DNA from 3 places in the Streptococcus sp. SI1 genome. Region 1 is predicted to be linked to each of the others. Evidence: predicted binding sites of a transcription regulator. Region 1 holds the regulator's gene; each other region holds the start of a gene.
The links. Region 1 encodes NrdR, which represses ribonucleotide reductase genes. Its sites were predicted from a motif close to ACACNATATATNGTGT; they were not measured.
Positions count from the first base shown of each region.

Region 2: nrdD (anaerobic ribonucleoside-triphosphate reductase) is a predicted target of NrdR. The motif match lies at 6,780-6,795, and genes of this name have one in related genera.
Region 3: nrdH (glutaredoxin-like protein NrdH) is a predicted target of NrdR. The motif match lies at 2,468-2,483, and genes of this name have one in related genera.

Region 1 covers NZ_JAQFJE010000001.1:16,162-27,022, reverse strand. Annotated here, with positions in the region: gene PCY10_RS00200 (DEAD/DEAH box helicase) at 1-111, opposite strand, end outside; gene der (ribosome biogenesis GTPase Der) at 334-1,644, opposite strand; partial or broken gene PCY10_RS00190 (nitroreductase family protein) at 1,696-2,409, opposite strand; gene dnaI (primosomal protein DnaI) at 2,406-3,305, opposite strand; gene PCY10_RS00180 (DnaD domain protein) at 3,306-4,457, opposite strand; gene nrdR (transcriptional regulator NrdR) at 4,458-4,931, opposite strand; gene PCY10_RS00170 (hypothetical protein) at 5,129-5,611, shown strand; gene PCY10_RS00165 (endonuclease/exonuclease/phosphatase family protein) at 5,662-6,477, opposite strand; gene PCY10_RS00160 (PTS transporter subunit IIBC) at 6,495-8,684, opposite strand; partial or broken gene PCY10_RS00155 (PTS glucose transporter subunit IIA) at 8,896-9,339, opposite strand; gene PCY10_RS00150 (response regulator transcription factor) at 9,652-10,341, opposite strand; gene gndA (NADP-dependent phosphogluconate dehydrogenase) at 10,350-10,861, opposite strand, start outside.
Region 2 covers NZ_JAQFJE010000004.1:43,938-54,798, forward strand. Annotated here, with positions in the region: gene PCY10_RS06150 (Wzz/FepE/Etk N-terminal domain-containing protein) at 1-327, opposite strand, end outside; gene cps4B (capsular polysaccharide biosynthesis protein Cps4B) at 336-1,067, opposite strand; gene PCY10_RS06160 (LCP family protein) at 1,070-2,515, opposite strand; gene nrdG (anaerobic ribonucleoside-triphosphate reductase activating protein) at 2,690-3,295, opposite strand; gene PCY10_RS06170 (GNAT family N-acetyltransferase) at 3,300-3,806, opposite strand; gene PCY10_RS06175 (GNAT family N-acetyltransferase) at 3,810-4,313, opposite strand; gene PCY10_RS06180 (hypothetical protein) at 4,370-4,513, opposite strand; gene nrdD (anaerobic ribonucleoside-triphosphate reductase) at 4,522-6,732, opposite strand; gene PCY10_RS06190 (hypothetical protein) at 6,839-8,380, opposite strand; gene PCY10_RS06195 (hypothetical protein) at 8,442-8,570, opposite strand; gene cls (cardiolipin synthase) at 8,635-10,167, opposite strand; gene PCY10_RS06205 (SP_0198 family lipoprotein) at 10,503-10,861, opposite strand, start outside.
Region 3 covers NZ_JAQFJE010000002.1:361,026-371,886, reverse strand. Annotated here, with positions in the region: gene nrdE (class 1b ribonucleoside-diphosphate reductase subunit alpha) at 1-2,035, opposite strand, end outside; gene nrdH (glutaredoxin-like protein NrdH) at 2,135-2,353, opposite strand; gene PCY10_RS03975 (phosphocarrier protein HPr) at 2,736-2,999, shown strand; gene ptsP (phosphoenolpyruvate--protein phosphotransferase) at 3,001-4,734, shown strand; gene uvrC (excinuclease ABC subunit UvrC) at 5,114-6,922, shown strand; gene PCY10_RS03960 (nitroreductase family protein) at 7,031-7,636, shown strand; gene pepV (dipeptidase PepV) at 7,665-9,065, shown strand; gene PCY10_RS03950 (NAD(P)H-binding protein) at 9,153-9,599, shown strand; gene PCY10_RS03945 (uracil-DNA glycosylase family protein) at 9,834-10,418, shown strand; gene PCY10_RS03940 (MarR family transcriptional regulator) at 10,521-10,861, shown strand, end outside.

The DNA of each region.
Region 1 (10,861 bases):
TTCCACTCGGCTATAAATCATCTGATCTTTCACCTTGAGAATTTCAATTTTCCCTGCTTCGTAAAGAGCTATCCCTTCTGTCCGAATCTTCCCAGGAATTAATTTTGCCATAAGTACCACCTTTATTTTATCTATTCATTATATCATATTTTCAGTATAAAGAAAAAAAGCAAGGTTTTTCTTGCTTTCTTTTAGAAAATGTTTTCTTTGATTGTTATAGTATTTCGTCCCATTTATATTCTTTCTTACATAAGCACATCAGATTAATCACCTCATACTGCCACTACTATTTTTATGTTATGTTATGTTATGTTTTGTTTAGCTAGCTCCGCCCTATTTCCGCCTTCTGGCAATCAAGTGAATCGGAGTTCCTTCAAAAACGAATGCCTTACGAATCTGATTTTCAAGAAAGCGCAGATAAGAAAAATGCATCAGCTCTTCTTCGTTGACAAAGATAACAAAGGTTGGTGGTTTGGTTGCAACTTGCGTCCCATAGAAGATTTTTAGTCGTTTGCCTTTATCAGTCGGTGTTGGATTGATGGCGATGGCATCCATGATGACATCATTGAGTACTGCAGACGGTATACGGGTATTTTGACTCTGACTAATTTGTTTGATCATGTCCGGCAGCTTATGTAAACGCTGCTTGGTTAGAGCTGAGACAAAGATAATCGGTGCATAAGAGAGATACTGAAATTGATTACGAATATCTGCTTCCCAATTTTGCATGGTCTTATTATCCTTTTCTAATGTATCCCATTTATTAACAACGATAATAATTCCTTTGCCCGCCTCATGAGCAAAACCTGCGATACGCTTATCGTATTCGCGAATCCCTTCTTCAGCATTGAGTACCATGAGTACCACATCAGATCGGTCAATTGCTCGCATAGCCCGCATAACAGAGTACTTCTCAGTATTTTCATAGACCTTACCAGACTTGCGCATGCCAGCGGTATCAATCATGGTAAATTCTTGACCTTCACCGTCCGTAAAAACCGTATCAATTGCATCACGAGTAGTTCCAGCCACAGGACTAGCGATGACACGTTCTTCTCCCAAAATCGCATTGATCAAGCTAGATTTACCAACATTGGGGCGACCGATGAGACTGAATTTGATCATATCAGGATTTTCAACCACTTCTTCCTTCGGTAGATTTTCAACAATTGCATCTAGGATATCCCCTGTACCAATTCCATGAATGGAAGAAACAGGATAAGGCTCTCCTAAACCAAGAGCATAAAAATCAAAAATTTCACTCCGCATCTCAGGATTATCTACTTTGTTGACGGCTAGAATAATCGGCTTATGTGTCTTGTAAAGTATGCGTGCTACGTATTCATCTGCATCTGTAATGCCTTCTTTTCCTGACACTACAAAAACGATGACATCTGCTTCTTCCATAGCAATCTCCGCTTGATGCCTGATCTGCTCCATAAAAGGTGCATCCACATCATCAATCCCACCTGTGTCAATCATGCTAAATTTACGATTCAGCCACTCAGCCGTTGCATAAATACGGTCCCGAGTTACTCCTTCAACATCCTCAACAATGGAAATCCGCTCTCCAGCAATCCGATTAAAAAGCGTTGATTTGCCGACATTGGGACGGCCAACAATAGCAATGGTTGGTAAAGCCATAGTATTCCTCTTTCTGTTTTCAAGGGTGTAAGCAAAAGCTGTACCCTTTATTTATAATAATTTCTTGTCTTGTAATAGATTCTGACTAGCAAGGTTTGGCTTTTTTGCAAATTGGGCCGTCAATCGCTCACTCTACGTATCTGTTGCTCGATTCCCAGCATAGTCCGCTTGAACCTGATTATAAGTCTGAATAATGGACACATCCTGTTCTTGATATTTTTCTTCAAAAACGACTGCTTCATATGGCAATCGCGGTTTAACAGTATGGTGTTGAGCTGGCTTCCCCAAAGCTATTCCAAAAATAGGGTAAGTATAGTTCGGCAAGTTAAAAAGCTCTGCTATTTCCCTAGATGCATAACGAACCAAGCCAATGATAACTCCGCCATAACCTAAACTTTCAGCCGCCAGCAGGGTATTCTGCGCAACTAGACTAGCATCAACAGAGCTAATCAAAATATTTTCCACTCCTTGCGGATAAAACGTATCCGTATGAAGGCATACCCCTTTCTTAGCCCGATTCAAATCTCCAATAAAAAGCAGAAAAACCGACGACTGACGAATAGCCTTTTGAGGCACCAAATCAAACAAGGCTGCTTTTTTTTCCTGACTACGAACAACGATAATCGAATAAGATTGAAAATTCTTCCAGCTGGATGCCGCTCGACCGGCGTCAATGATGGCGCGTAGTCCCTTTTCTGAAATCGGTTCTTCTGTAAAACGACGAACAGAAGTATGCTTTTTCATCAAATCAATTGTTTCATTCATCGTCGGTTTTCTCCTTCCAGACGAACTTCCTCTGCTAAAAACTTGATTCTTTCCATAACTCGACGAGCCTGCCAAGTTTCATCTCCGTTTTTGGATGTAGCAAAATGGCGTTCCAAATCCGTAAAATTAAAATTCGATGTAAAGAAAGTTGGTAGATTTTCCTGCATTCGATGCTGTAAAATAACCTGCAAAATCTCATCTCGCATCCAAGGGCTTGATTGCTCCGCACCAATATCATCTAAAATCAAGATTTGTGCTACTTTTACCTCATCAATCTTTTCCTTAACCAGACCAGAAGAAATAGCATTCTTTATATCTAATACAAAACTAGGATAATGGAGTAACGTCGTAGAAACACTACGTTTTTCTGATAGATCATGTGCCAGCGCAGCCATCATGTAACTTTTTCCTACGCCAAAATCACCATAAAGATAAAGGGCTTTTTTATAGTTTGGATAATCTGCTACAAAATTCGTCAGCAGCTCAAAAGCCTTGTAACGACCAACATCGTCTAAGTCTACTTTTGCTAAACTAGCTTCCTTGAGACTAGCTGGAAGGCTAATCAAATTTAAACGTGCATTGATAGCCGCTTGCTTCTGTGCTTCAACTAGCTCTGGAGTTTCCTCATAAGAAACATCAGCATATCCCTCATTTTTCACTAAAATTGGCTTATATCCTTTAGCAATATAAGCCTCATCGCTTAGTAAAAAACGATTTCGCTCAGAAATATACTGATTAAACTTAGAAATGCTTCGTTTGATTTCAGCTGGTGTCATCCCTTCTGACTGGATAAAAGCCGCCACATCTGGATCAGCCATGATTTGCTCGACCAATTTATCATAATCAAATTGCTGCGCACCATTTCTACGTGACATTGCTTGTCCAACACGTTCCATCTAGTCACCTCCTTGATCTAATTTGGCTAACAATTTACGTTTTTGTTTTTCTAATTCTACTTGCTTTTCAGCACTGGTTTCGTTTTTATAATCAGGATTGCTCCAGCTAGGCACATTACTTTTTGGAGCAGAAGCTTTCGCTGCTTTTTTGCTATGCTGTGCTTGGTAACGTTCACGAATATACACCACAGCTTCTTCAGCTGAAAAGATTTTTTGATAGGAAAAGTCATTTGCTACTTTTAAAGCATACTTTTCATTAAGGTTGGCTGAATTTACCTTATTAAAAGTCAATAGTAAAATCACATTGATTACTTCATCTAACAAGCCCAAATTTGCCATTTCTGTCAAGCACTGACGCTCCCCATGTGTAATCGTTGCATGCTTAGTTTTCTTGATTTCCGCCAAAAATTGCACAGCTGCCTTACTCTTAGCCTCTCGAAGAATCGTTTGCTCTTGAGTTGAAAACAGTTCATTTGAAACTTTTTGCTGTAATTTTTGCTGCATCCGCTTCGTGGAAATTACTTGCCCTACAGCAGTTTCTTTTGCCAACAGATACGTTTCATACCAAGTCCAATTTTGTCGCTCTGCAATGGCAAAGAGTACCAGCAAATCTTCTTTTTCATTATCAAAACGCAAGTTTTCACGTGCCATCAATTGTTTAAAATAGTCCAGCTCAAAATGATTCTGCTTTGATGGCAATTCTGTTTTTGTATCTTCTACTTGAAACATATCTGAAAGCTTCACGTTTTGCTTCTGCCCCTTTGGTTGACTAGGTAATAAAGCTTCTACCGCAGCTTCACCAATCTTCTTTTCTAGCAAGCGTCTATAAACAGAATTACTTAAAAATTCACGTGGCGACAGTGGGGACTTCAAATAGATTTGGAAATGATTTTCTCCTTGATACAGCTCCACTAACTGCATAGCGGACAAAATGTTTATACTTTTTTGTAAGGCATTCATTCCCAGATTGAGATGATTCAAAATGTGCCCAACAGTATAAGATGATTTTCCATTATCCCAAAAAGCAAGAAAATATTGATAGATAGTAGTTGCATCGATTCCTAAAATTGGCAAATACAGACGAATCAAACTTGTACTATCCTGACTGATCAGATTATTTTTCACAAAAGAAAATTGATCATTTGGTTTCATTTATTGTTCCTTTTTCTTTTTAGCGGATTTTGTAATCTGCTTCAATAGACTTTCCAGTTCGCTCACATCTTTAAAACTACGATAAACACTAGCAAAACGAACATAAGTAATCTCATCTAACTCAGCTAACTCTTCCATTACTAGACCACCAATATACTCACTGGCGATCTCATTTTCATTGCTACTGCGAACTTTTTGCTCAATTCTGCTAACAATTGCTTCAATTTCATCGCTAGAAACAGGACGTTTTTGTGCCGAACGAATGATTCCATTAAAGATTTTATCTCTTGAAAATTGTTCTCGTGTACCGTCTTTTTTTACGACAACGAGCGTCCGCTCTTCTACACGTTCATACGTTGTAAACCGATATTGACATTCATCACATTCACGACGACGACGAATTGTATTGCCATCTTCAGCCTGTCTACTGTCAATAACGCTTGACTTACTACCACCACACTTAGGACAACGCATCTGCTTCCCTCCTGAACTCTTAATACTTCATTATACCATGTTTTAAGAAATAACAAAAGGCAGCAGTTTTAGTACAACCAGGTCTATCGATTCCTAAAAATTGGACAATATCAATCAATCTGTTATTCTCTTTTTCGATAAATTTTTATATAACGCTTTCGACAAATGTTATCATTTTTTGTACAAAGGAGATTATTATGATGATGTTAAAGAAAACAATTGCAGCTTGCTCTTGTATCCTGCTAACCTGCATTATCCTTTCTGGCTGCTCTTCGAATACAGAAGCTACCAAAACTATTTCCAGCTCCTCCTCTTCTGCAAAAATTAGCCTATCAAGTAGCAGTTCATCTACACAAAAAGATAAAAAGGAGCAAGAAGAAAAAGCTAAAGCAGAAAAAGAGCGGATAGCACAAGAAGAGGCTCAGAAAGCTGCTGAAGCTAAAAGGAAGCAAGAAGAAGCACAAAAAGCTGCCGAAGCTCAAAAACAACAAGAAGAAGCACAAAAAGCTGCTGCAGCGCAACAACAGGAACGAACCGTTTATGTGGCTCGTAATGGAGCTGCCAGTGTTTATTGGTACAACATCAATAATATGCCGCGTAATACACGGTTTGATAGAGTAATTTCCATGACTGAGGCCGCCGCTATCACTGCTGGAAAACGCCACTCTTCTAGAGAATAAAAAATAAAAAAGCGAGAAAATGATGTCGAAACTTTCTCGCTTTTTACTTGCTAAAACGCAATTTCTACTTCCAATCCAAAATGGTCACTAACAACTGGACCACGCTGTCCATCAAAGACAATAGCTGATTTCTCAATGTTAAAATCTTTACTGGTAAAAATATAATCAATTTTTAGAGCATCTTTGTTTTCTGCCCAACCAGCAATATCACCTTCAACTGTTGCTGTACCAACAACTGTACTAGCAACTGCATGACTATCTTGCAAAGCAAGCGAACTTTCTAGAATGTGCTGATAGCCTTCATAGCCGACAGGATTGTTAAAATCTCCCATGAGAACGAGCGGAGTCTGAACTTGCAAGAGCTCTGATTCAAACTTAGCCCATTCTCCTTGGAAACCTTTATTCCACCAAGATAAGTGACAGGAAGCGACCGTGATGGGCTGTCCTTCAAGCTCCGTTTCCGCCAACAAGACTTTACGCGTATGATAATCTGTTGGATCATTGACATCAGACACCAAAAGTTCTCTTGCAGTCAACGGGGTTTTTGACAAAATCGCGACCCCTTCATTGTAAATATCAAACCCAATATGATTATAGGCCCAAGACCAGTAATAGTCCAGTCCTGCCTCAGCTAGTTTCTCAACCAGACACAGGACATAGTGGTCCTGGTGAATCGGAATGGTGCCATCTACTGCATAATAGAAGGGAGCCTGAACAACCTGTTCAGACTCCACTAATTGATTGACTTCCTGCAGGCAAATGACATCATATTTTTCTTGAAGAATACGCTCAGCTAGCTGATTTAGCTTGCTTTCTTGCTCTTCTTCCATCCAGCTATGAGTATTTAAAGTCAGGAATTTTGCCATGATTTCTCTTTTCTATCTTACAATTCTACTTTAGCCACCACTGTCTTAGCAGCGACTTTGCCGAATGTTTCAACTGATACAGATTTAATCGCTTGTGCATTTGTGAAGACAACAACCGTTGATATTTCACGACCTGCTTCTTTAATAGCTCCTAAATCTGCCGTTACCAACAGATCACCTGCAGAGACTGTTTGCCCCTCTACTACATGAACTTCAAATGGTTTACCTTCCAGGCTGACCGTGTCAAGACCGATGTGAACAAGCACTTCAAGACCATTTTCAGTCAAAAGACCGAGAGCGTGCTTGGTAGGAAAAATGCTGCTAATCGTACCGGATACTGGTGCGTAAATCTTGCCATTTTCTGGTTCAACTGCAAAGCCGTCTCCCATCATTTTTTGGGAGAAAACTGGGTCTTTAACATCTGTAATCGCAATCACTTCACCATCTGCTACCGTCTCAACTTCTTCTGTCACACCTTTGTAGCTCGCTTCGGCAGCTTGTGAAGCTGTCATTTGGCTTGGCAGAGTTTCAGGAATCACTTCGCCTGAGTCAAGTAAATCTTGAATATCAGATTTCAAAACATCAGCTTTTGGTCCATAGATCGCTTGAACTCCTTGACCTTTCATCACCAGTCCCATTGCTCCTTCAGCTTTCCATTGTTCTTCTGTACCAACTTTGTCAGCATCTTTAACAGTCACACGAAGACGTGTCATACAGGCATCTACATCAACGATGTTGGCACGTCCGCCAAGAAGATTGATAACATTCACAGCTTGAGATGCTTCTGCTACTTTGCCACCAGCTGGGGTAGACGAAGGACTATCTTCTCCATCAGCTGTTTCATAGTTTCCGTTACGTCCTGGAGTTGCGTAGTTAAATTTCTTAATCATGAAGTTGGCAATAAAGTACATTCCAACTGCAAAGAGCACTGTTACCCAAACAAAATTAATAATATCCATACCCAAACCAGCATTGATGGCTAGTGGAGTACGAGTCAGAAATTCGATTGAACCAAATGAGTGCATACGCAAGTGAACAATATCTGCCATAGCAAATGCTAAACCTTGTACAACAGCATATACCAAATAAAGAGGTGTTGCAACAAACATAAACATGTATTCAATTGGTTCTGTAACACCTGTTAAGAAAGTTGCAAGTCCTGTTGCAATCATCATCCCCTTGTATTTATGTTTCTTGTCATCATCTACATTTCGATAAATTGCAAAGGCAACCCCCATCAAAATACCAAATGAACCAATCATTTGCCCAACTTTAAAACGGGCTGGAGTGATACTATTTAGAAGATGTTGATATTGGTCAGCGTGTGAACCTTTTAAATTAACAAGGTCTGTTACCCAAGCCAACCATAATGGATCTTGACCAAATACAGTCGTTCCTTTAGCAGCACCTGTCAACACTTCATATGTGCCACCCAATTGAGTATAGTTAATTGGAATTGTCAACATATGGTGAAGTCCGAATGGTAAAAGAAGACGTTCTAAAGTACCAAACAAGAATGGTGCGAGAATTGGAGCTGTCTTTTGAGAGTTAGCAATCCAAATACCAAAATTGTTGATTCCAGTTTGAACAACTGGCCAAAATACTGCAAGAATCAAAGCAACGATTGTAGAACGCAAAATAACAACGAATGGCACAAACCGTTTACCATTAAAGAATGAAAGCGCGTCTGGTAATTTACGGTAATTATAATATTTGTTGTAAGCAGTTGCTCCAACAAAACCGGCAATGATACCAACAAACACCCCCATATTAAGGGCAGGAGCTTCAAGTACACTTACAAAATAATCAGCCACCTTAATGGTTCCACCAAAGACAGTTTTTACAGTAGCTCCTTGTTTTGTAAGAAGGTCTGAAGTTACTCCAAAAAAGACCCCTGTAATACGGTTAATTAAAATAAATGAAAGTCCGGCTGCGAATGCACCACCCGCACGCTCTTTTGCCCAGCTACCTCCAATAGCTAATGCAAACAAAATGTGAAGATTTCCGATAACTCCCCAACCAATTTGCTCAAGAATACCGCCTGTTGTAACAAGAGCAGCTACGTTTGGATTGATCATTGGAATTGACTTACCAATACTGATCATCAAACCAGCCGCGGGCATTACTGCGATAACGACCATCAGAGCCTTTCCGAATTTTTGCCAAAATTCGAAACTGAATATGTTTTTGAATGTCTCTTTCATCATTCATATCTCCTTATAAAAATTTCCGCAAGCGTTTTCCGCAAACGTTTGCACTTATTTGACTCTTCAATTATACCATATATTTTTATTTTGTAAAGCGCTTTTACAAAATATTTAAAAAATCTTCTGACTAATAACTTCTTTCTCAAAAATAGGCTCCTTGCCAACCACAATACTGACAAAAGAGCCTATTTATTTAATATTTTCTAACATGCTACAATTCTACTTTAGCCACCACTGTCTTAGCAGCGACTTTGCCGAATGTTTCAACTGATACAGATTTAATCGCTTGTGCATTTGTAAAGACAACAACCGTTGATGTTTCACGACCCGCTTCTTTAATAGCTCCTAAGTCTACCGTTACTAACAGATCTCCTGCAGAGACTGTTTGCCCCTCTACTACATGAACTTCAAATGGTTTACCTTCCAGGCTGACCGTGTCAAGACCAATATGAACAAGCACTTCAAGACCATTTTCAGTCAAAAGACCGAGAGCGTGCTTGGTAGGGAAAATGCTGCTAATCGTACCAGATACTGGTGCGTAAATCTTGTCATTTTCTGGTTCAACTGCAAAGCCGTCTCCCATCATTTTTTGGGAGAAAACTGGGTCTTTGACATCTGTAATCGCAATCACTTCACCATCTGCTACTGTCTCAATGTTTTCTACTATAACTGTGGTTTCAGCTTCAGCCATTGTTACAGAGACTTCTTGATTTGAAGTATTTTCCTCTGATTTTTGTAAAAATTTGAAATTGAAGAAATTTTTGAAGAAATCTTTCATCATTCATAGCTCCTTATCCTTATAAGAAATTCAAATACTAAAAAGTACTTATATTATTAATATCTCATATTATAGCAGATCTAGTAAATTTATAAAGCGGTTTCTAGAAAAATAATTTAATTTTTTTCTGTTTTTTTATTCCAAATCAAAAAAGAGACTGGAACAAGATTGTTCAAGTCTCTCTATTTCTTATTCTTGCATAGCATAGCCAACACCACGCACAGTTTTTATGTAACTTTTCTGCCCTGCTGTATCAAGTTTACTACGAAGATAACGAATATAGACATCAACAACATTTGTCTCGACAGCTCCTTCGTATTTCCAAACGCGCTCTAACAGCTGTTCACGGCTTAAAGCCTGATGACTGCCCATCAGCGTTGCTAACAAATCATACTCTCTTCTAGTCAAAGAAATTATTTCATTCCCTCGATATACAGTATGATTTTGCACGTCAATGCGAAGATTCCGATAAGATGTTGAAACTTTCATCTGACTACAATGATGATCAATAAAATCACGCCCACGAAAAATAGCAGAAATTTTTCCGACCAAGTCCATCACAATGAAAGGCTCTATCATATAACTAACAGCAAAACGTTGGATTTCCTCAGTATATTTTAAAATAATATCACGATTATCCAATACAATAATGACTGAAGCAGGCTTTATCAAACTTAATTGCTCAGCAAACTCCGTTCCTGTCATATCTTCAAGCATAAAATTTAACAGGAATAAATCGTATTGATTAGCTCTCGCAGATGTTAAAGCATCTTTTCCCGTTTCAAAAAGATCCACTCGATAACCTTCATTTTGCAACTCTAAGCTAATAAATTGTGCTATTTTTTTTTCATTCTCAACTAATAAAATCCGCTTCCCCATAGCTTATCCTATTTTTCATCATACCAAGAATAGTGGTAAATGCCTTCTTTATCCTTGCGTTCATACGTATGCGCGCCAAAGTAATCGCGCTGCGCTTGAATCAAATTAGCTGGCAAGTTTTCTGCACGATAGCTATCAAAATAAGCAATCGCACTAGAGAAAGTTGGCACTGGCACACCTGCCTGAACAGCTAAAGCAACTACATCGCGAACAGCTTGTTGATATTTTGCAGTAACATCCATAAAGTATTCATCAAGAAGTAGGTTTGCAAGATCTGCATTACGACCATATGCATCTGTAATTTTTTGCAAGAAACGAGCACGGATGATACATCCAGCACGCCAAATAGAAGCAATTTCACCAAATGGAAGATTCCAAGCCTGCTCTTTAGATGCGACACGCAATTGTGAAAAACCTTGTGCATAAGACATGATTTTTGAGAAGTATAGAGCCTGGCGAATTTTTTCAATTAATTCAGCCTTGTCCCCATCAAATTTAATAGCAGTAGGTTTTGGAAGAA
Region 2 (10,861 bases), on a different contig from region 1:
CAATTCACTTGGTTGCAGCTTCAATTTCAAATCTGCAATTACTTTAGTTAATACATCTTGAGATAAAATAATTTCTTTATAGTCTTTAACTAAGTATGTTCCAGCTTGTAAATCCTGGTTAAGCGTAGAATTATCGTTTTGCTGACGATTAACAACATAAATACGTGTTGTACTACTATAAGATGGTTTTGCTATAACAGTACTGTAGATTAAAGCGAAAATAGCCATCACAAATGCTGTCACTACAATAATAAACTTTCTTCTCCATAAGGTTTTAATTAATGACAAGATATCAATTTCTACTGCTTGATTACTCTGATTTTTCATTTTTTCTCCTAAATTAATTCATCTTTTAATAATATTTCTTGATTTTTACGAAATAACTGGTCTGCATATGCGTTGCCATATTTGTTAGAAATGATGTGATAGGCTTCCTCCATATAAGGAGGGCGTGGCCCTAAATTATGCATATCACTTGCTACAAAATGGACCAAATCCTGTTCCATAAAGAATTGTGCTCGCTTCTTCATGAATTTATATTTCTCGCCAAATAACTTGGGTTTTAGTACACTGGAGCTATTGATTTGCATATAACAACCCATGTTGATCAAATCCTGCACCTTTTTTACATCGTTTTCCAAACAATGATAGCGCTCAATATGGGCTACAACTGGTGTAATTCCTAAACGCAGAACATTGCTTAACGCGCTGTGGATATCTCTATATGGTGTTATCATACTAAACTCAATTAGAGCATAACTCGTCCCACCTAAAGTTGGAATGATTTTTCTATCAAGTTTTTCTAAGATATCGCTAGTATAATAAATTTCAGCACCATAGAGAATAGTGAGATCATCTGCCACTTCTTTAGCGATTTGCTGAACTTCATGAAAATTCGCCGCAATCTTTTCTTCAGGCGTTTCAAACATACCCTTTCTACGATGAGAAGTCGAAATAATCGTTCGGACTCCTTGGCGATAACTTTCCGTCAAAAGCTCTCGCGTGTCTTGACGTGTCTTGGGACCGTCGTCCACATCAAATACAATATGCGAATGAATATCAATCAATCTCATTTACCTTCCATTACTTTCTGAATTGCTGCTTTGGCTGCATTCAAACTATCTTGATTTAATTCCATCATGTAAAGATTCGCATCTGGCATAGCATAAGACGGAAGACCTACTCTTCCCTCTCCGGTAACCGCTTGCGAGCTAACCGTATAACTACCACCAGTTTCTAACTGGGTATTAATGAGATTCATCATCGTTTCAATACTCATGTTGGTTTGAACTGAATCTTGTAATCCTGAAATAATCGCATTATAATTCTTCAAAGCACTTGTGGAAGTCAACTTTTTAATAATTGCCGCAATGACCTTTTCTTGATTTTTACCACGATCGTTATCTCCACCACTTAATGCATAACGCTCTCGAACAAATCCCAATGCTTGTTCTGAATCTAAATGAATATCTCCCGCAGCATAGTGCTTGCCATTTGCAGCAGTAAATTCTTTGTCATTATAAACATCAATACCGCCTAACAAATCTACCAATTTAAGGAAAGAAGTGAAATTCAGTCGAACATAATAGTTTGTTTTGATTCCGTAAAGATTTTCTAACGTATGAATAGATGCTTCCACACCGTAAATGCCAGCATGTGTTAATTTATCCTTTTGATTGTTGCCACCATCAGCAATCGGTACATAAGCATCACGCGGTGTTGTTGTTAACAGTACCTTTTTAGTCTTGCGATTAACTGTCATAATAATATTGACATCTGAACGGGAAACTGATGAAATCGGGCCATAAGTGTCAATTCCGCTGACATAAATATTAAAGACATTATTATTTGTTGCTGGTGACTGAGCGTTTGTAATTTTTCTACTAATTTTGTAAGTATAGATTTTTTTGATTTTTGAAGCGTAATCGGGATGCTCGTTTTGGATAACACTTTCAAAAACACTATTTAGAACCATGGCCTTAGCTTCACCATTCATTAAAGAATTATAAGCTGCTAGATAAGAAGAGGATTGAGCAACCGCCAAATTAACTTTCTTAGTTTGGGCTACATTATCTGTCAATGTTTTGATATTATTTGCATCATTTCCCGTTGGTGCTAGAACAGTTTTCACTTGACTGATATCCTTTATATTGCTATTCGCTGGCACCACCACGCTCATTTCATATTCGGAGTAATTTGATGTCGCGTTTAGCCCATTAGACAAATCTAACACTTCTTTAATGGCATATAGAGCACCTGAACTTACTAGAATAGCTAAAAGCAATATAATCGTCGTTGTGACACGCGCTTTATTTTTGAAAATTAAAAAACTAGTTCCTAATGCTACAGCTACTAACAAAGTGGATAGTAAAACATTCAAATATCGAAATGCTAGAATATTATACCGAAACATGAAAAAAACGAGTAAGATTGCTAACAATACAAACACAACTAAGAGAGCAAGGTTAAAGATTCTACCTTGTTTCCTATAACGATGTGACCTCTTTTTTGGCATTATAAACTCCTATGTACATTATCTAACCCATTAGAGCATAAAAGAATTAACTTTTAAATAATATTTAAAAATTGCAATCTTTCTGTAAAGTTTCTGCCATCTATCTTATTTTCTAAACATCCAAAAAATAAAAAGCAGTTCTCATTTCAATTAAGAACATGCCATTTTATAGTTTTATTCTGTTTTATCCCGATTAACCTGCTCAAAACTTTCTGTGCCATCATTCAATCGATCCCAAATGATGACTTCTCCAGTTTTAAGAGACTTTTGTACATCAATAATACGCTGATTAGAGGAGCCTCGAAATTGTAACATGAGATTTCGTTTTGCCTTATCAAAACGACCATCTACCAGAATATCAATGAGACTAAGAAGTTCGAGTTTATCTGGTGTTTCCAACATCATCTCTTCCCAAGTATAACCTGTCCAAGACCAAATATCCTTGTCAGGCAACTCTCGTCGAATACGCTTGACTAAGGGCAAGAGAATTCCAGTATTCAGAAAAGGCTCTCCTCCTAGCAAGGTCAGACCTTGAACATAGGGCTCAGCCAAATCTTTCATGATTTGCTCTTCTAGCTCTTGCGTATAAGGAATCCCAGCATTGAAAGACCAGGTCGCTACATTGTAGCAGCCCTCACAATGAAACATGCATCCGCTGACATAGAGGGAATTACGCACCCCTTCACCATCCACAAAATTAAAGGCTTTATAGTCAATAATACGTCCTTTGCTTAACTCTTCGCTTTTCCACTCACCTGGCTTCGGTGTATTCCATGTCATTTTTCTACCCCAACTCTATCCAATAACGCTCTTTCCCAGCTCGTACATCTTCCAACTCTCCACCATTGGCCAAAATCACTGCTCGACTAGCAGCATTATCCATATCGCAAGTAATCAGAACGGGAGAGAGCGCTAATTTTTTGGCTTCAAGTAAAGCCAAGGCTAATTGTTGTTTACCATACCCTTTCCCCCGCTCACTAGGGCGAATGCCATAGCCAACATGCCCTCCTAACTCTGCGTAAAAATCGTTTAGTGTCATACGAAGTCCTAAAAAACCTAATGCACGACCGTCCGAATCAAAGGAAGTAAACAAAATTGCCGGAACACGCCCTTCTGTCAAATGCAAGCCCGCTTCTTGATCACGATTAATTTGTAACCAATCTTCATAGTTTGCTGCTCGTGCCCAAGCGCTTTCTACCCCGCCATTCATGGGAAGCCCCTGCTCTTTGTATTCTGCAATCATTTCAAGTATTGCTGTCTTGTCTGCCAATCCCGGTCTTCGTAACTCCATACACTACTCCTTATCTAAGTCCATCCAATAACGCTCTGTTCCATGTCGTATATCTTCCAATATTCCACCATTTTTTAAAATTACTGCTCTACTAGCTGGATTATCTACTGCACAAGTCACCAGTACTTGGTGAATATTCTTTGAAGCAGCAACAAGAAGTCCTTCTTTCAGCATCGAAGTGGCATAGCCTCTCCCTTGCATAGATGGACGAACACTATAGCCTATATGACCACCGTGTTCGAGTAAGTATTCATTTAGGTTCAGGCGCAAATTTAAAAAACCAACTGCTTGTCCTTCATCAAACCCGACAAATTGTATAGCTGGCACCCAAGTATCAGGAATATTGAGACCCATTTCTGAATTTCGGTTCCCAGCAATCCAATCTTCATAATCAAAATCCTCCTTGTTCCAAAAACCACCATCGTGTGCGGCATTTGAATTTTCAAATTCCATTATGAGAGCCATCACAGCGTTTTTATCTTCTAGCCCCGGTCTTCTCAATTCCATTTTTTCTCCCTGATAGAAAGAAAGTGAGATTTACCGATGTCATCTCACTTCTTCTTTTATTGTTTCGCACTTACTTTTTGTAAAAATTGTTCTCTCAGTTTAGCAACTCGATCTTGTTTCTTTACTCCACCCTTGGAGTGTTTTTCATGATAGCGTGTGACTTGTGCTTTTCCTTTATCGTCTAATTGATATTTTCCCATGAAAGTTCCTACTTTTCTACATGATGTCCTTCGAACTTGATTGTTGAACCATTCATGTGTTTAACACGAGCTGAAATCTCCTTGTGACGTCCATTTACCATCGGACGGGCTTGAGGATTTCCAAGATAACCACAAGTTCGCTTCACAACATCAACTGTCTTAGGATCACTATTGCCGCAGTTTGGACAAGTAAATCCACGTTCTGTTGGCGTGAAATCCCCTTCAAAATCGCACTTGTAACAATGGTCAATCGGAGTATTGGTTCCAAGATAGCCCACACGATCGTAAGCATAGTCCCAGACTGATTCGAGTGCTTTCGGATTTTGTTGTAGAACAGGATATTCACAGTAGTGAATAAAGCCTCCTGAAGCCCCGGCCGCTGGATAATCTTTTTCAAAATCTAATTTTTCAAATGGTGTCGGATTTTTACGGACATCATAGTGGAAACTATTCGTATAGTATTCCTTATCTGTAATATCTTTTACAAGACCAAATTTTTCTGTATCCAGACGACAAAAGCGGTCTGTCAGACTTTCAGACGGTGTAGAATAAACAGAGAAGTGGTAGTCATATTGGTCAGACCATTCTTCTACACGGCGTTTCATTTCACGAACGATATCGACTGTAAATTTCTTGGCTTCTGGATTGTGCTCCCATTCACCACCATAAAAGACTGTCGCCACTTCATACAGACCAATATAGCCGAGAGAAACTGTGGCTCTACGATGCTTAAAGAGTTGATCCACCTTATCATATTTACCTAGACGTTTTCCAAAAGCACCATATTGATAAAGAATAGGAGCATTAGCTGGAGTCGCTTCTTTGGTGCGTTCGACACGGTAGACGAGCGCATCTTCAGCAATATTCATCCGCTCATTAAAAATTTCCCAGAATTTCTCCATGTTGCCTTCAGATTCAAGGGCAATTCGTGGAAGATTGACCGTCACAACACCAAGATTCATCCGACCAGAATTGACTTCTTGCCCATTCTTGTCTTTCCAACCTTGCAAGAAAGAACGACAACCCATTGGAACTTTGAAAGAGCCTGTTAATTCTACAATTTTATCGTAAGACAAAACATCTGGGTACATCCGTTTCGTAGCACATTCCAAGGCCAATTGCTTAATATCATAGTTTGGAGTGCCAGGTTCTAAATTCAAACCACGTTTTAAAGTGAAAATCAATTTAGGGAAGATAGCTGTACGGTGTTCTGATCCAAGTCCTTTGATACGAATCTGAAGAATGGCTTTTTGAATTTCTCTTTCAAAGCGATTGGTGCCAAGACCAAAACCAAGCGATGTAAATGGGGTTTGTCCATTTGATGTAAACAAGGTATTAATTTCATATTCTAAAGATTGCATAGCATCATAGATATCTTTTTTCGTTTTTGTCCAAGCAAATTCTTCTTGCTTTTCGGGAGTGACCCATTCACGCGCATCTGTCAGATGTTTTTCATAATTCTTTTCAGCATAGGGTGCCAAAACTTCATCAATTCGATCAGCTGAACAACCACCATATTGACTAGAGGCGACATTCGCAATGATTTGAGAAATTTGTGCAGTCGCGGTTTGAATCGACTTTGGACTTTCTACCTCTGCATTTCCAATCTTAAAACCATTTTTCAACATCCCTTTGAAATCAATCAAGCAACAGTTTGTCATTGGTGTATAAGGGCTATAATCCAAATCATGATAGTGGATATCTCCTTTTTGATGCGCATTTGCCACATGCGGCGGTAACATTTGCAAACCGATTGATTTCCCTACGATTCCTGCTGTCAAATCACGCTGAGTATTGAAAACATCGCTGTCCTTGTTTGCATTTTCGTTAACAACTGCTTGATCTTTGTTGAGCAATTTACCGATTGTAAAGTTGATATCTGTCGCTTTTGAGCGCGCAAAATCACGTTGCGTACGATAAGTAATATAGCTTTCTGCAATGGCATATTCATTCGCATTCAACAACTCATGTTCAACGATGTTTTGAATTTCATAAATTTTAACACCTGCAGGAAAGCGCGCAATCACTTCTGCTACAATTTTATTGGTAATGCCTTCAAGTTTTGCTTCTAATAACGGAGTCATCGTCGTTACTTCTTGACTAGCTTTGACAAGTGCCTTGTAGATCTTATCTGCGTCAAAAGCCACGCGACGGCCATCACGTTTTTCTACATAAATATCTGCAAATCCTTGTATCGTCTCTTCATTTAATGCAATCATAAGCTCCTCCATTCATATAAACCATATTATATCACTCTTATAAAAAAAATCAATATCTTGTGTTAAAAAACTTAAAATTTTATTTTAAACACAAGATATTGATTTATTATTTCAGCTTATACAACTTGAAATGATTGAGTTTCAAGCTTGTCAACTGATAGTTCTCTTTTAATTGCTTTTGGACATCTTGAAGAACCGGCACTTGATTGTGAACTAAAATATAAGCGGGTCTATTTTCCTTCAAACTCCTGACCAAAGCCATTTTATTTTCAGCGGTTCCTTGGTACAAGCCAGGTGTTAAAATCGGTACCGCAGATAAATGTCCGCTCGCTTGGTAGAGCAGCGCCGTTTTGTCCCAAGCATATATTTTGTCCGTCTTCTTTGCTTTATTTTTGATATAATTTGCAGCAGATGCACGTTCACTTGCTTCACCTGAAGATAAAATATAGTGATTTACAAGAGGAAAACCAATTAAATAAATGACTGCTAAAGCGGGTAAAAAAGCATTTTTGACAATATAGCTTCCTAAAATAGACGACGATTTTCGCACACGACTATGACGTCCACCTCTGTTCAGCTTACTCTTTCCTAACCATAAACTGAGTAAAACCATGAAGTACGGCAAAATCGATAGAAACTGATAAACACCTTGCTCTGTCAAAAAGAAATTAAATGAAACTAAGATAAACGAAGCAAAAAAACTCAGTAGCTGCAGAAAGCGTTCCACAGAATTTGCTGGCAATGAAAAACTTCTTATCCAAGTCCCTAATACTCCAAGCCCAATGAGTAAACTACTATAAAGCAAACCATTATGCAATAAAGGCTGCCCAGAAAAACGAAGACTCTCCCATGGATAAAGGATTTGACTAATTGCCGCTCCAAAAGTACCATTTAAAACCGTATAATAGCCCAAGGGATAGAATATAAGTGAAAAGCCCACAAGAGTAGCCAAAAATTGATACAAACCACGTGCCTTTTGCTTTGTGACAATATTATAAACAAAAAGAGCAATAAAGGCTGTTGCATAAAACACCAAGCTCGTTAACGGATCTGTCATAAACATCAGCGCACCAAGCGCACCAAAACCAATAAAGCCTTTATCGCTAGCCTCTCCTGCTACATAACGTACCAGAAAATACAGTGCACCAAATACAAAAGGGAAGGCAAACATACTAGAATATAAGCCACCCCAGCCTAAAACTAAAGTTAAGCCATAAAATAACGAAACAATTTTTATAGAATTATTCCTTACCGCTGTTAATTGGTAAACAATTTTGAAAAGAAAAATGCCAGCAACAAATAAAGCCACACACTGCATTGCTGCAAATAAAATATTGTTCAGCAAGAGATTGCCCGCCCAATTAGCTAGATAATAAAGCAATCCACTCGTTCCATAAATATTTCCATAAATAACCTGTCCTTGTGCTATTGCCCATCCTGCATACAGATTTTGAGATTGCAGATTCGTAGAAAGATTGGTCAACAATGGATTCGCAACACTTAAACCACTCAGCAATGCACTCCACAAAAGTAATAACACAAAAGGAGTTGAAGTTGGCTCTATAAAAGTAGCATTTTTCTTGCTCTCTTCGTAAAGCGCCTCTGCTACTGTCTCTTTCGTACCTTGTTCAGGCATTGTATCATACATAAAAGATTCTCCTTGATATCAGTCTTATCTAGTATATCAAAATCTTCTCTATCTGTCAGCCTCATTCTGATAAGTTCTGCATCTTGTGCAAAAGTAGACTGTAATATTCCAATTCTCGGAAACGATGATAACCTAACGTGATATACTTTTTCAAGAATTCCTTTTCTTCACTTGTTAATTCTTTGACCATTTTACATCCTTTTTACTAGATTATTCGTAAAAAAGAAAAAATTCCTCCTATACAAGAGAAATTTTTATAGCATCGGCGCAAACAATTCGACAATCTCTTTGATTAAACGTTGATACCAAGTATTTTTAATAGTATCCTCATGAATTTCTTGAGAATTCTCAAAAAGGGTTTCAAAATCCCGTTTTAAGTCAAACATAGAAGGCGTTTTATACATCAAAATAGCATTTTCATAGTGGTGAACCAGACTTCGATAATCAAAGTTGATTGTTCCAACCACACCGAAATCATCGTCTGCCACCACATGCTTGCTGTGAATAAAACCTGGAGTATATTCATAAATCCGAACCCCAGCTGCCATCAAGTCTGGATAAGCACCTCGTGTAATGAGCTGAATAAGCTTTTTATCTGGAATATAAGGAGTCACAATCCGCACATCTACTCCACGCATAGCTGCATTTTTAATGTCTTCTGTCAAGTCATAATCAATAATTAAGTACGGTGTAGCAATATACACATAATCTGTCGCTTGACTGATAATATTTTGATAAACATTTTTCCCAACTTGAGCTTTGTACATAGGCTTAGGTCCGCTTCCATACGGAATATAAAGTCCTGGTGCATCTATTGCTTTGTTGTCCAAATGATATTGATCAAAATCGCTAATAGTTCCACGGTTGATATACCAGTTCATAAGAAAAAGACGTGTCAAGGCCTTTACTGCACGGCCATTTAAACGAATCCCACCGTCTTTCCAGTGACCAAAACGCTCAATGTGATTAATGTATTCATCTGCTAAATTGACCCCTCCAGTATAGCCAATCTGCCCATCAATAACAAGAATTTTCCGATGATCTCGATTATTATAGGCTACTGTCATTCGCGGAATCACTTTGTTAAATTTATGGGCATCAATCCCCATAGCTTGTAATCGACTGGTGTAGTCGCCAGGAAGAGTCGCCATACAACCAATATCATCATAAAGCATCTTCACTTCGACACCTTGAGTTACTTTCTCACGCAGAATATCCAAAATACTATTCCACATGAGACCTTCTTCCACAATGTAATATTCCAAAAAGATAAATTTTTCTGCCTTACGCAAATCTTCCAGCATTTTTTGAAACATTTCTTCGCCCAAAGGGAAAAATTGTGATTCCGTACCGTCATATACATCCGCATTATGATCCATGCTAAGAAGTGATTTGATAATCCCATAAGCTGACTTATCTGTATTTTTCAACTCTAAACGCAACTCATAACTATTATCCTCACGAAATTTCATTTGATCCATATTCTTCAACTGTTTCAATTCACTTCTAGACAAACGACGCTCGCCAAACATCAGATAAAGCAACGGTCCAAAGACTGGAATAAAAGCCACTAAAAGCCAGGTTACTTTACTTTCTGGCGTCATTGAACGATTGACAATCGCCAAAATAGTTGCCACACTGAACAAAATCACAAAAGCAATCCATAAAGTAGGCGTCCATTGACCAAGCCAAAAGAAAAACCAAAAAACAAGTCCCAATTCTAACACCATAATAATGATGCTAAAACCATATTTTGACATCAATAGCTGAAATTTCCTAAAATTCATGTTTTCTCCCTGTCTCTATTTAGTACTAGTATAACGGGGATTCCCTAATAAATCAAGCCAAAGTCAACTATTGTTTGCCCTTCAAATTATGCACAAACATCCCAACAAAAAGAGTGGTAGAAAAATTTCAAATTCATAGAGATCAACTTTTCTCACACTCTTAGTTCTAAGTTATGAATAAAATACCGTCCCTCTCTATCTAGTTGAGAGAATAGATAAAACAAAGATTTTGGCTCAATAATCTTATGAAGAGAGGAAACCAACCTTCAATTCTTTCTACATTTTGTAAGTCAAGGTTTTCACTGTTGAAACATGGTACTCCCGTTCCAAACAGATTATTGTTTCGTTAAAACGACCGTATCATTTTCTCCATTTTCTTGCTCAATATCTTCGATTGTCAATTGACGATTGTTAATCATATAATGCACAGTATCATCTCCAATCCTCATTCGCTGATTTGTTGGATCAATACTCACTGGTTTCACTTCTTCTTCACCATTTGGCTCTTGTTCGGTCCATGTACCACTTTCCCCCTTGATAACCAAAGTAATTGTAGCCTCCTCGTCCATCCCCTTATACGTCCCATCTAGTTTTTCTGAGGACTTTTCTGCTATAGTTGATGACCCCTCACTCTCACTTGAGACATTAGCTGATTGACTACTTGAAACAGACTGAGAGGTTGGTGAGGTCTGGT
Region 3 (10,861 bases), on a different contig from region 1:
GGGTTGTTTGCTTGCCTTCTTTTTTCCACTCATAGAGGCCTTTAGGAATATCGCTGCGCATAAAGAGAGTCAGGGAAAGACCCTGGTCCACGTGCTCAGTTGCCGCTGCGTAGACATCAATCACCTTGCGCATGTCCATGTCATAGGCGCTAGTATAGTAAGGAATAGTCTCCGTTGACAGACCAGCAGCAGGATAGTAGATCTTACCGATTTTCTTTTCTTGACGTTCTTCGATCCGTTGGGTAATGGGGTGGATAGAAGCAGAAACATCATTGATATAGCTGATAGAACCATTTGGTGCAACGGCTAGGCGGTTTTGATGATAGAGGCCGTCAGCCTTAACCTTATCGCGCAACTCTGCCCAATCCTCTGCTGATGGGATAAAGATGCCTGCGAAGAGTTCTTTGACACGGTCAGACTGAGGTACAAATTCACCCGTCAGGTATTTGTCAAAGTAAGTGCCGTTGGCATAATCAGATTTTTCAAAGTTGTGGAAAGTCATGCCACGCTCACGAGCGATATTGTTGGATTCAACAAGAGTCCAATAATTCATGAGCATAAAGTAAATGCTGGTAAACTCAACTGATTCAGCTGAACCATATTCAATCAACTGTTGAGCCAGATAACTGTGTAAGCCCATGGCTCCTAGCCCAAAAGTATGAGCTAAGCTATTGCCGTAGTCAATGGTTGGAACAGCTTTGATGTGAGAGCTATCTGTGACAAAGGTCAAAGCGCGTGTCATAGTGCGGATAGATTTTCCAAAGTCAGGGGAAGTCATCATGTTGACTACATTGGTCGACCCAAGATTGCAAGAAACATCCGTTCCCAAATGTACAAATTCTTGAGCATCATTCAGGAGACTTGGCTCTTGTACTTGCAGGATTTCAGAGCAGAGATTACTCATGACGATTTTACCGTCGATTGGATTTGAACGGTTAGCTGTATCGATATTTACGACGTATGGATAGCCAGATTCTTGTTGGAGTTTAGAAATTTCTGTTTCCAAATCACGAGCTTTAATTTTCGTTTTATTAATCTTAGGGTTGGCAATCAATTCGTCATATTTTTCAGTAATATCAATATAAGCAAATGGAACACCGTACTCGCGTTCAATAGAGTAAGGACTGAAGAGGTACATTTCCTCATTTTTACGAGCTAATTCGTAAAATTTATCTGGAATGACAACTCCTAAAGAAAGAGTTTTAACCCGAACTTTTTCGTCAGCATTTTCTTTCTTTGTAGAAAGGAAAGCGATGATATCTGGGTGGAAGACATTGAGGTAAACAACCCCGGCTCCCTGACGTTGCCCCAGCTGGTTAGAGTAAGAGAAGCTGTCCTCAAACAGTTTCATCACTGGTACAACACCAGAAGCAGCCCCTTCGTACCCTTTGATGGGAGCGCCTGCTTCACGCAGGTTACTGAGAGAGATCCCAACGCCACCACCGATACGAGATAATTGCAGAGCAGAGTTAATGGAGCGACCGATAGAGTTCATATCATCTGTTACTTGGATGAGGAAGCAAGAAACTAGTTCACCGCGACGGGCACGTCCTGCATTGAGGAAGCTTGGTGTAGCCGGTTGATAGCGCTGGTGAATGATTTCATTAGCGATATCCTTAGCGATTGCTTCATTACCGTTGGCAAAATAGAGCGCGTTAAATAGAACACGATCTTCCATGCTTTCTAGATAATATTCACCGTCATTTGTTTTAAGAGCATATTGATTGTAGAATTTATAAGCTGCCATAAAAGATTTAAAATGGAAATCTTGTGCATGAATGAAAGCAGCTAATTCTTCAATATATTCAGACGAATAAAGCTGGATGAATTCTTTTTCTAAATAGTTTTCTTGAATTAAATAGTTAATTTTTTCAGTAATAGAAGAGAATTTTTTTGTATTTGGTTCAACATTTTCCTTAAAGAATGCCTCCAGAGCTTCTTTATCTTTGTGGAGCATAATTTGTCCATTGATTGGACGGTTGATTTCATTGTTGAGACGGAAATACGTCACATCTTCTAATTGTTTGAGTCCCATACTATTCCTTTTCTAAATACTAGATTTGCTATTGGCAAAAGAAAGGGCTTCTATGGCTCATAGAAGCGATTGATTTGCTCTATTATAGGTACAATAAAATTATGATAATTTTTTCAATTTAGTTGGTTGAAAACCGGAAAATGCTTCCGTTTGAGTTTGTACAACCGGTGCAGCATTAAAACCTAAGTTTTTCACATGATCGATATATTCAGGCTGTTCGTCCAAGTTGATTTCACGATATTCCACCTGATTGGTGTCTAGAAAACGTTTTGTCATTTTGCACTGAACACAATTATTTTTTGAATAAATAGTTACCATAATAAACTCCTAATTTTTTTAATTCAGTATGGATTAAGTATATCCAAAGCTATAAATTTTGTCAACCATCAGGTTCTAAATATTGTGCTTATTTTTTGTTTTTTGAATTCAATAATACTAGATATGGTATTTTTAAAAAATGGAAAATCAGAGAAGAATCACGCTCTTATCCTCGTTTTATCACATAATTATAGATTGAAAATTTGTTTATAAGTTGAAGATTGAAAATCTCGTTTTAATGAAATTTCAGTAATTATCATAAAAAAGCCTTGATGAATACACATAAAATTCTTGAAAAAATTTTACAAAGATGTTATAATCTAAAATTGTAAGGGTTATCACATATGACCCCAAAAAGATTACATTAAAGGAGAGTCAAACTATGGCTTCTAAAGATTTCCACATTGTGGCAGAAACAGGTATTCACGCACGTCCAGCAACTTTGTTAGTTCAAACTGCTAGCAAATTTGCTTCAGATATTACACTAGAATACAAAGGTAAATCAGTAAATCTTAAATCAATCATGGGTGTTATGAGCCTTGGTGTTGGTCAAGGTGCTGATGTAACAATTACTGCTGAAGGTACAGATGCTGACGATGCAATTGTAGCAATCGCAGAAACAATGACAAAAGAAGGATTGGCTTAACATGACAGAAATGCTAAAAGGAATTGCAGCATCTGATGGTGTTGCTGTTGCTAAGGCATATCTATTAGTTCAACCGGATTTATCGTTTGAGACTGTTTCAGTCGAAGATACGAATGCAGAAGAGGCTCGTTTGGATGCAGCTCTTGAAGCTTCACAGAACGAGCTTTCTGTTATCCGTGAGAAAGCAGTAGAGAGCCTTGGAGAAGAAGCAGCTCAAGTATTTGATGCTCATTTAATGGTACTTTCTGATCCAGAAATGATTGGTCAGATTAAAGAAACAATTCGTGCAAAAAAAGTGAATGCTGAAGCAGGTCTGAAAGAAGTGACAGATATGTTCATCACTCTCTTTGAAAATATGGAAGACAATCCATATATGCAAGAACGTGCAGCAGATATTCGCGACGTGACCAAGCGAGTATTGGCTCATTTGCTTGGTGTGCACTTGCCAAATCCTGCTATGATCAATGAAGAAGTAGTTGTGATTGCGCACGATTTGACTCCTTCTGATACTGCTCAATTAGACAAAAACTTTGTTAAAGCTTTTGTAACGAATATTGGTGGACGTACAAGCCACTCAGCTATTATGGCTCGTACTCTTGAAATTGCAGCAGTTCTTGGAACGAATAACATTACCGAATTAGTGAAAGACGGTGACGTTATTGCTGTAAATGGTATTACTGGTGAAGTAATTATCAATCCAACTGCAGAACAAATTGCAACCTTTAAAGCAGCTGGTGAAGCTTATGCTAAACAAAAAGCTGAATGGGATTTGCTGAAAGATGCTGAAACAGTAACAGCCGACGGAAAACATTTTGAATTGGCTGCGAACATTGGTACACCGAAGGATGTTGAAGGCGTTAATGCTAATGGTGCTGAAGCCGTAGGACTTTACCGTACAGAATTCCTTTATATGGATTCGCAAGATTTTCCAACAGAAGATGAGCAATATGAGGCTTATAAAGCTGTTTTAGAAGGCATGAATGGGAAGCCAGTTGTTGTCCGTACAATGGACATTGGTGGTGATAAAGAACTTCCTTACTTTGATCTTCCAAAAGAAATGAATCCTTTCCTTGGATTCCGTGCTCTTCGTATTTCCATTTCTGATACAGGAAACGCAATGTTCCGTACACAGTTACGTGCCCTTTTGCGCGCATCTGTTCATGGGCAATTACGTATCATGTTCCCAATGGTCGCGTTGTTGACTGAATTTCGTGCAGCAAAAGCGATTTTGGAAGAAGAAAAAGCTAAATTGCTTGCAGAAGGTGTTGCTGTCGCAGATAATATTCAAGTTGGTATTATGATTGAAATTCCAGCAGCAGCTATGTTGGCTGATCAATTTGCAAAAGAAGTTGACTTCTTCTCAATTGGTACTAATGACTTGATTCAATACACAATGGCTGCAGATCGTATGAATGAACAAGTTTCTTACCTTTATCAACCATACAACCCATCTATCTTACGTTTAGTGGATCGAGTGGTCAAAGCTGCTCATGCTGAAGGCAAATGGGCTGGTATGTGTGGTGAAATGGCGGGCGATCAAACTGCTGTTCCACTTCTAGTTGGTATTGGTCTGGATGAGTTTTCAATGAGTGCCACATCTGTTCTTCGTACACGTAGTCTGATGAAGAAATTGGATACGAAGAAGATGCAAGAACTGGCTCAACGCGCCCTTACAGAATGTGCAACAATGGAAGAAGTTCTTGAACTTGAAAAAGAATATCTTGATTTTGAATAATCTCAAAACAGAAACTATTGTCGACAAGGACAATTGTAGTGTTGATGATGGAAAGGCAGGGATAGTAGCATCCCTGCCTTTCTTTGTGATAGCAAAAAATTTTGACACAATAGCCGATTATTAAAAAGTAGTAGGAAAAAATGCGGAGCAAGTCAACCCTTTATTCGTTTTATAAATCTGGAGAAATACTCAATGAAAAAAGATTTATTCTATCTACAACCTAAAGTATACTTCTAATAACCTATTTAAACCTTGTGATAGTGAAGCTATGGGCTTAAAATTTTCAATAATTATTTGCTTGCCCTTTTCTATAGTAATCATTTAGGCTGTCGATGTTCCTTTTTACTTCCTTTTAGCTAATTTTGCTATAATGATAATTATGAACAACTTAATTAAATCAAAATTAGAGTTATTGCCAACTGGTCCAGGATGTTATATCCACAAGAATAAAAATGGTACGATCATCTATGTGGGAAAAGCCAAGAATTTGCGCAATCGGGTGCGTTCGTATTTTCGCGGAAGTCATGATACTAAAACGGAAGCGTTAGTGTCTGAGGTTGAGGATTTTGAGTTTATTGTCACTGAGTCTAATATTGAAGCCTTGTTGCTTGAAATCAATCTGATCAAGGAAAATCAGCCCAAATACAACATCATGCTTAAGGACGATAAGTCCTACCCTTTTATCAAAATCACCAATGAGATATATCCGCGACTTATTATTACACGTCAGGTTAAGAAAGATGGTGGTTTATATTTTGGTCCGTATCCTGATGTAGGTGCTGCGAACGAAATTAAGCGCCTGCTGGATCGCATTTTTCCTTTCCGTAAGTGTACCAATCCACCTGAGAAAGTTTGCTTCTACTATCATATCGGACAGTGTCGAGCTCATACTATCTGCCATAATGATCTACATTTCTTTCAAGAGATGGCTCAAGAAGTAGCAGATTTCCTCAAAGGTCATGATAATAAGATTATTGATGAATTGAAAGGAAAAATGACTAGTGCTGCTGAAAAGATGGAATTTGAAAAAGCGGCTGAATACCGAGATTTGCTTCAAAGTATTGCGACACTTCGCACCAAGCAACGAGTGATGGCAAGGGATTTACAGAATCGGGATGTCTTTGGCTATTATGTGGACAAAGGATGGATGTGTGTGCAGGTTTTCTTTGTCCGTCAAGGAAAACTCATTGAGCGAGATGTAAATATGTTTCCTTATTACAATGACCCTGACGAGGATTTTTTGACTTATATTGGACAATTTTATCAGAATAAATCTCATCTGGTGCCCAATGAAATTTTGATTCCATCTGATATTGACGAGGAATCAGTACGGGCTGTGGTGGATACAAAAATCCTTAAGCCTCAACGAGGAGAAAAGAAACAGCTGGTCAATCTGGCAATTAAGAATGCTCAAGTTAGTTTACAGCAGAAGTTTGACTTATTAGAGAAATCTATTGAAAAAACGCAAGGAGCAATTGAAAATCTAGGCCGGCTCCTCAATATTCCCACTCCAGTTCGGATTGAGTCGTTTGATAATTCCAATATTATGGGAACAAGTCCTGTTTCAGCTATGGTGGTCTTTATCAATGGCAAACCCAGCAAAAAAGATTATCGCAAGTATAAGATTAAGACAGTTATCGGTCCGGATGACTATGCGAGTATGCGAGAAGTGATTAAGCGCCGTTATAGCCGAGTCATACGAGATGGTTTACTACCGCCTGATCTGATTGTCATTGATGGTGGTCAGGGACAAGTAAACATTGCAAAAGACGTCATTCAACATCAATTAGGTTTAGATATTCCTATCGCCGGTTTGCAAAAGAACGACAAGCATCAGACTCATGAATTGCTTTTTGGTGATCCGTTGGAAGTGGTCGAATTATCTCGCAATTCACAGGAATTTTTCCTTTTGCAACGCATTCAAGATGAAGTCCACCGCTTTGCCATTACCTTCCATCGCCAGATCCGGTCTAAGAATTCCTTCTCATCACAACTAGATGGCATTGAAGGACTGGGGCCTAAACGCAAGCAAAATCTCATGAAACATTTCAAATCGCTAACTAAGATTAAAGAAGCAAGTGTTGAGGAAATTGTCGAAGTAGGCGTACCGCGAAAAGTGGCAGAGGCTGTTCAGGGGAAGTTAAGAAGGGCTATAGATAAAAAAGAAATAATACCCGATACATTTTAAATCCTCAGGGTTCCAGTGAGGGAACCTGTTATTTCATGAAAAAACCTCTGCAAGCTCTTCCAATTTATGGTAAAATGAAATGAGTATAATAAGAAAAGGAAAATCCCTATGAAGTTTCTTGAATTAAATAAAAAGCGTCATGCAACTAAGCATTTCAATGATAAAGCGGTTGATCCAAAAGATGTGCGGACGGCAATTGAAATTGCAACTTTAGCGCCAAGTGCTCATAATAGTCAGCCTTGGAAATTTGTAGTTGTACGTGAGAGAAATGCAGAGTTGGCTGAGGTTGCCTTTAATGCTAATCAGGAGCAAATCAAAGAAGCACCTGTGACGATTGCTCTCTTTACAAATACAGACTTGGCGCAGCGCGCTCGTAAAATTGCTCGTACTGCTGGTATAAAAAATATGTCTGAAGAAAAATTGCAATATTACATGCAAAATCTTCCGACTAAGTACAGTCATTACACCGAACAGCAAAAGAGTGATTATTTAGCTCTTAATGCTGGATTGGTAGCCATGAATTTAGTGTTGGCATTGACGGATCAAGGCATTAGTTCCAATATTATCCTTGGATTTGATAAGTTAAAAGTCAATCAAGTGCTAGATATTGATGAGCGCTTCCGTCCAGAACTTTTAATTACTGTTGGCTACTCGGATGCTAAACTAGACCCAAGTTATCGTTTGCCGGTAGATGAGATTATTGAAAAACGTTGATAGAGTGGATAGAAAGGAATCCGATTTTATGACAATTGATTTTAAAGCAGAAGTTGAACAACGTCGCGAAGCTTTATTAGCTGACTTATTTAGCTTGTTAGAAATTAACTCTGAGCGAGATGATACGAAAGCAGATAAAGAACATCCGTTTGGACCTGGACCTGTTAAGGCTTTGGAAAAATTCTTAGAATTAGCTGCGCGTGATGGTTATTCAACGAAGAATGTGGACAATTATGCGGGGCATTTTGAATATGGCGAAGGAGCTGAAGTTCTTGGAATTTTTGCGCACATGGATGTGGTACCGGCTGGAAGCGGTTGGGATACAGATCCGTATACGCCAACTATCAAGGACGGTAAATTATTTGCGCGTGGTGCGAGCGATGACAAGGGTCCAACGATGGCTTGTTATTACGGACTGAAAATTATCAAAGAGCTTGGTTTGCCAATATCTAAAAAAGTTCGTTTTGTTGTCGGTACAGATGAAGAGTCTGGCTGGGCGGATATGGACTATTATTTCAAACACGTTGGTCTTCCAGAGCCAGATTTTGGTTTTTCGCCAGATGCAGAATTTCCGATTATCAATGGTGAAAAAGGAAATATTACAGAATACCTTCATTTTGCAGGGGAAAATAGCGGAGCTGCACGCTTGCACAGTTTTACGGGTGGACTTCGTGAAAATATGGTTCCTGAATCTGCAACAGCAGTAGTATCAGGAAATATGCCAAATCTTGTAGATAAATTAGACGAATTTGCCAAAGAGCACGGGCTTCGCTTTGAATACCAAGAATTACCGAATGGTCAAATAACAGTTACAATTGTTGGTAAATCCGCTCATGGAGCTTCACCACAATCTGGTGTCAATGGCGCGACTTATCTGGCTAACTTCTTGACCCAGTTTGATTTCGCAGGTTCTGCTAAAGACTATCTTGTAACAGCTGGAAACGTTCTTTTAGAAGACCACGAAGGGAAAGCCTTAAAAGTGGACTATGTAGATGAAAAAATGGGTGCTCTTTCTATGAATGCAGGGGTCTTCCGATTTGATGAAACAAGCGATGACAACACCATTGCCCTTAATTTCCGCTATCCACAAGGAACCAATCCAGCATCAATCAAATCTAAATTGGAAAACTTACCTGTGGAAAATGTGACATTGTCGGAGCACGAGCATGTTCCTCACTATGTTCCAATGGAAGATCCGCTTGTGACAACGCTTTTGAACGTGTATGAAAAACAAACGGGTCTAAAAGGTCATGAACAAATCATTGGTGGTGGAACCTTTGGGCGTCTCTTGAAACGCGGTGTTGCTTACGGTGCTATGTTCCCAGGATATACAGATACGATGCACCAAGCAAACGAATTTATAGAGGTAGAAGATCTTTTCCGTGCAGCAGCAATTTATGCTGAAGCAATTTATGAATTAATCAAATAAACCATGTAAACTCAGCTAGAAATAGTTGAGTTTCTTTTAAAAGAGAGAAATATTAGGATTTATACAATTACAGGTACGACAGGTTAACTGGGGCAAAAGGTCGTTGCCGAAGCACAGAAACAGTTAGATGCCAATGAAATTCGATTATCTGTTCGGAGTCCCCAAAAAGCGAGCCAGTATGCAGCAGCAGGGATTGATGTCAGAGCTGCTGATTATTTAGACATAGATTCTATGGTCGAGGCTTGGAGCGGAACGGATGTTTTGATTTACATCCCAAGTATTTCTCATCCAAGTATTGTGCGTGTACCAGAATTTGAAAATTCAGTTATTGCGGCAGAAAAGTTTGGAATCAAACATTTTATCTTTGTTGGATTGTTTGTTGATCAAGTCGACAGACTTTTTCACATGGGGAATGTTAAAATAAACTTTATCTCGTGGGAAGAGAGTGTAGCAGCCATCATCAAACTAGCTATGTCGCCTGTTCTACATGGAAAAATATACATTTTGACTCAAGGTCGTAACTATACATGCTAGAATTAGCTAGCCTTTTGTTTGAAATATCGGGTCGTGAAATGTCTATCAGCCAGTGATAGTTGAGGAATTTGCGATCAGCCCAAAGGATTTGGGATTGTGTTGGCTTCTCTCTACCAAGCTGGTAGTCAAAGCTGCTTGGATATTGTGACAGATGATTTTCGGACCATCACGGGACGACAGGCAACCGATTTGAAAAGTTATATGATGAAAAATTATCAAGGATAGAGGTAAGAAATGGAAACATTAGAAGATATTAAGAAAGCTATTATGGATGATCCACAAAATCAATCATATACAGAGCGAGGAATTGAGCCGCTTTTTGCAGCTCCTAAAACGGCGCGAATCAATATTGTTGGTCAAGCACCAGGCATTAAAGCACAGGAAACACGTTTATATTGGAATGATAAGAGTGGAGATCGCTTACGTGAATGGATGGGTGTTGACTATGATACATTTTATCATTCTGGCTATTTTGCTGTGATCCCGATGGACTTTTACTTTCCAGGTCATGGGAAATCAGGTGATTTGCCACCTCGCAAGGGTTTTGCTGAAAAATGGCATCAGCCGATTTTAGAATTGCAACCAGATCTGGAATTGACTATTCTCATTGGTCAATATGCTCAGAAGTATTATCTTCATCAAAAAGGAACTGTGAAGTTGACGGATACGGTATATCATTATCAAGACTATCTGCCAGAATTTTTTCCGCTTGTTCATCCCTCGCCTCGAAATCAGATTTGGATGGCTAAGAATCCTTGGTTTATGAAAACTGTAATTCCTGATTTGAAGGAACATGTACAAAAGATTATTTCAAGATGAGTATTTGCTCATCTTTTTTTGAAACCAAATCTTTGACAAAAAAGGTTCGATATAGTATTATAAATAAACTTCTATATCGTATAATTTTAGAGGAAAGAACAGTTGGATAGAAAAATAATTAATAGTGGGTTTTACATTGGAAAAATTCATCGTTTATCTAATCGATTAATGAATCATATTTTGTTAGAACGCGGGATTCAAGCTTTTAATGGAGAACAGGGACGTATTTTACACGCGCTTTGGCAAAAAGATTATCAAAACCAAACCGAACTGTCAGAGCAGACTGGCTTGACGTTGAACACTCTGACCAAAATGATTGACCGAATGATTCGCATGCAGCTTGTGAAACGGTGTTCTCATGAAAAAGATAAGCGGAAAAAGATGATTTGTCTGACAGATTATGCAAAAGGATTAAAAGCAGAATATGATGCAATTTCTGATGA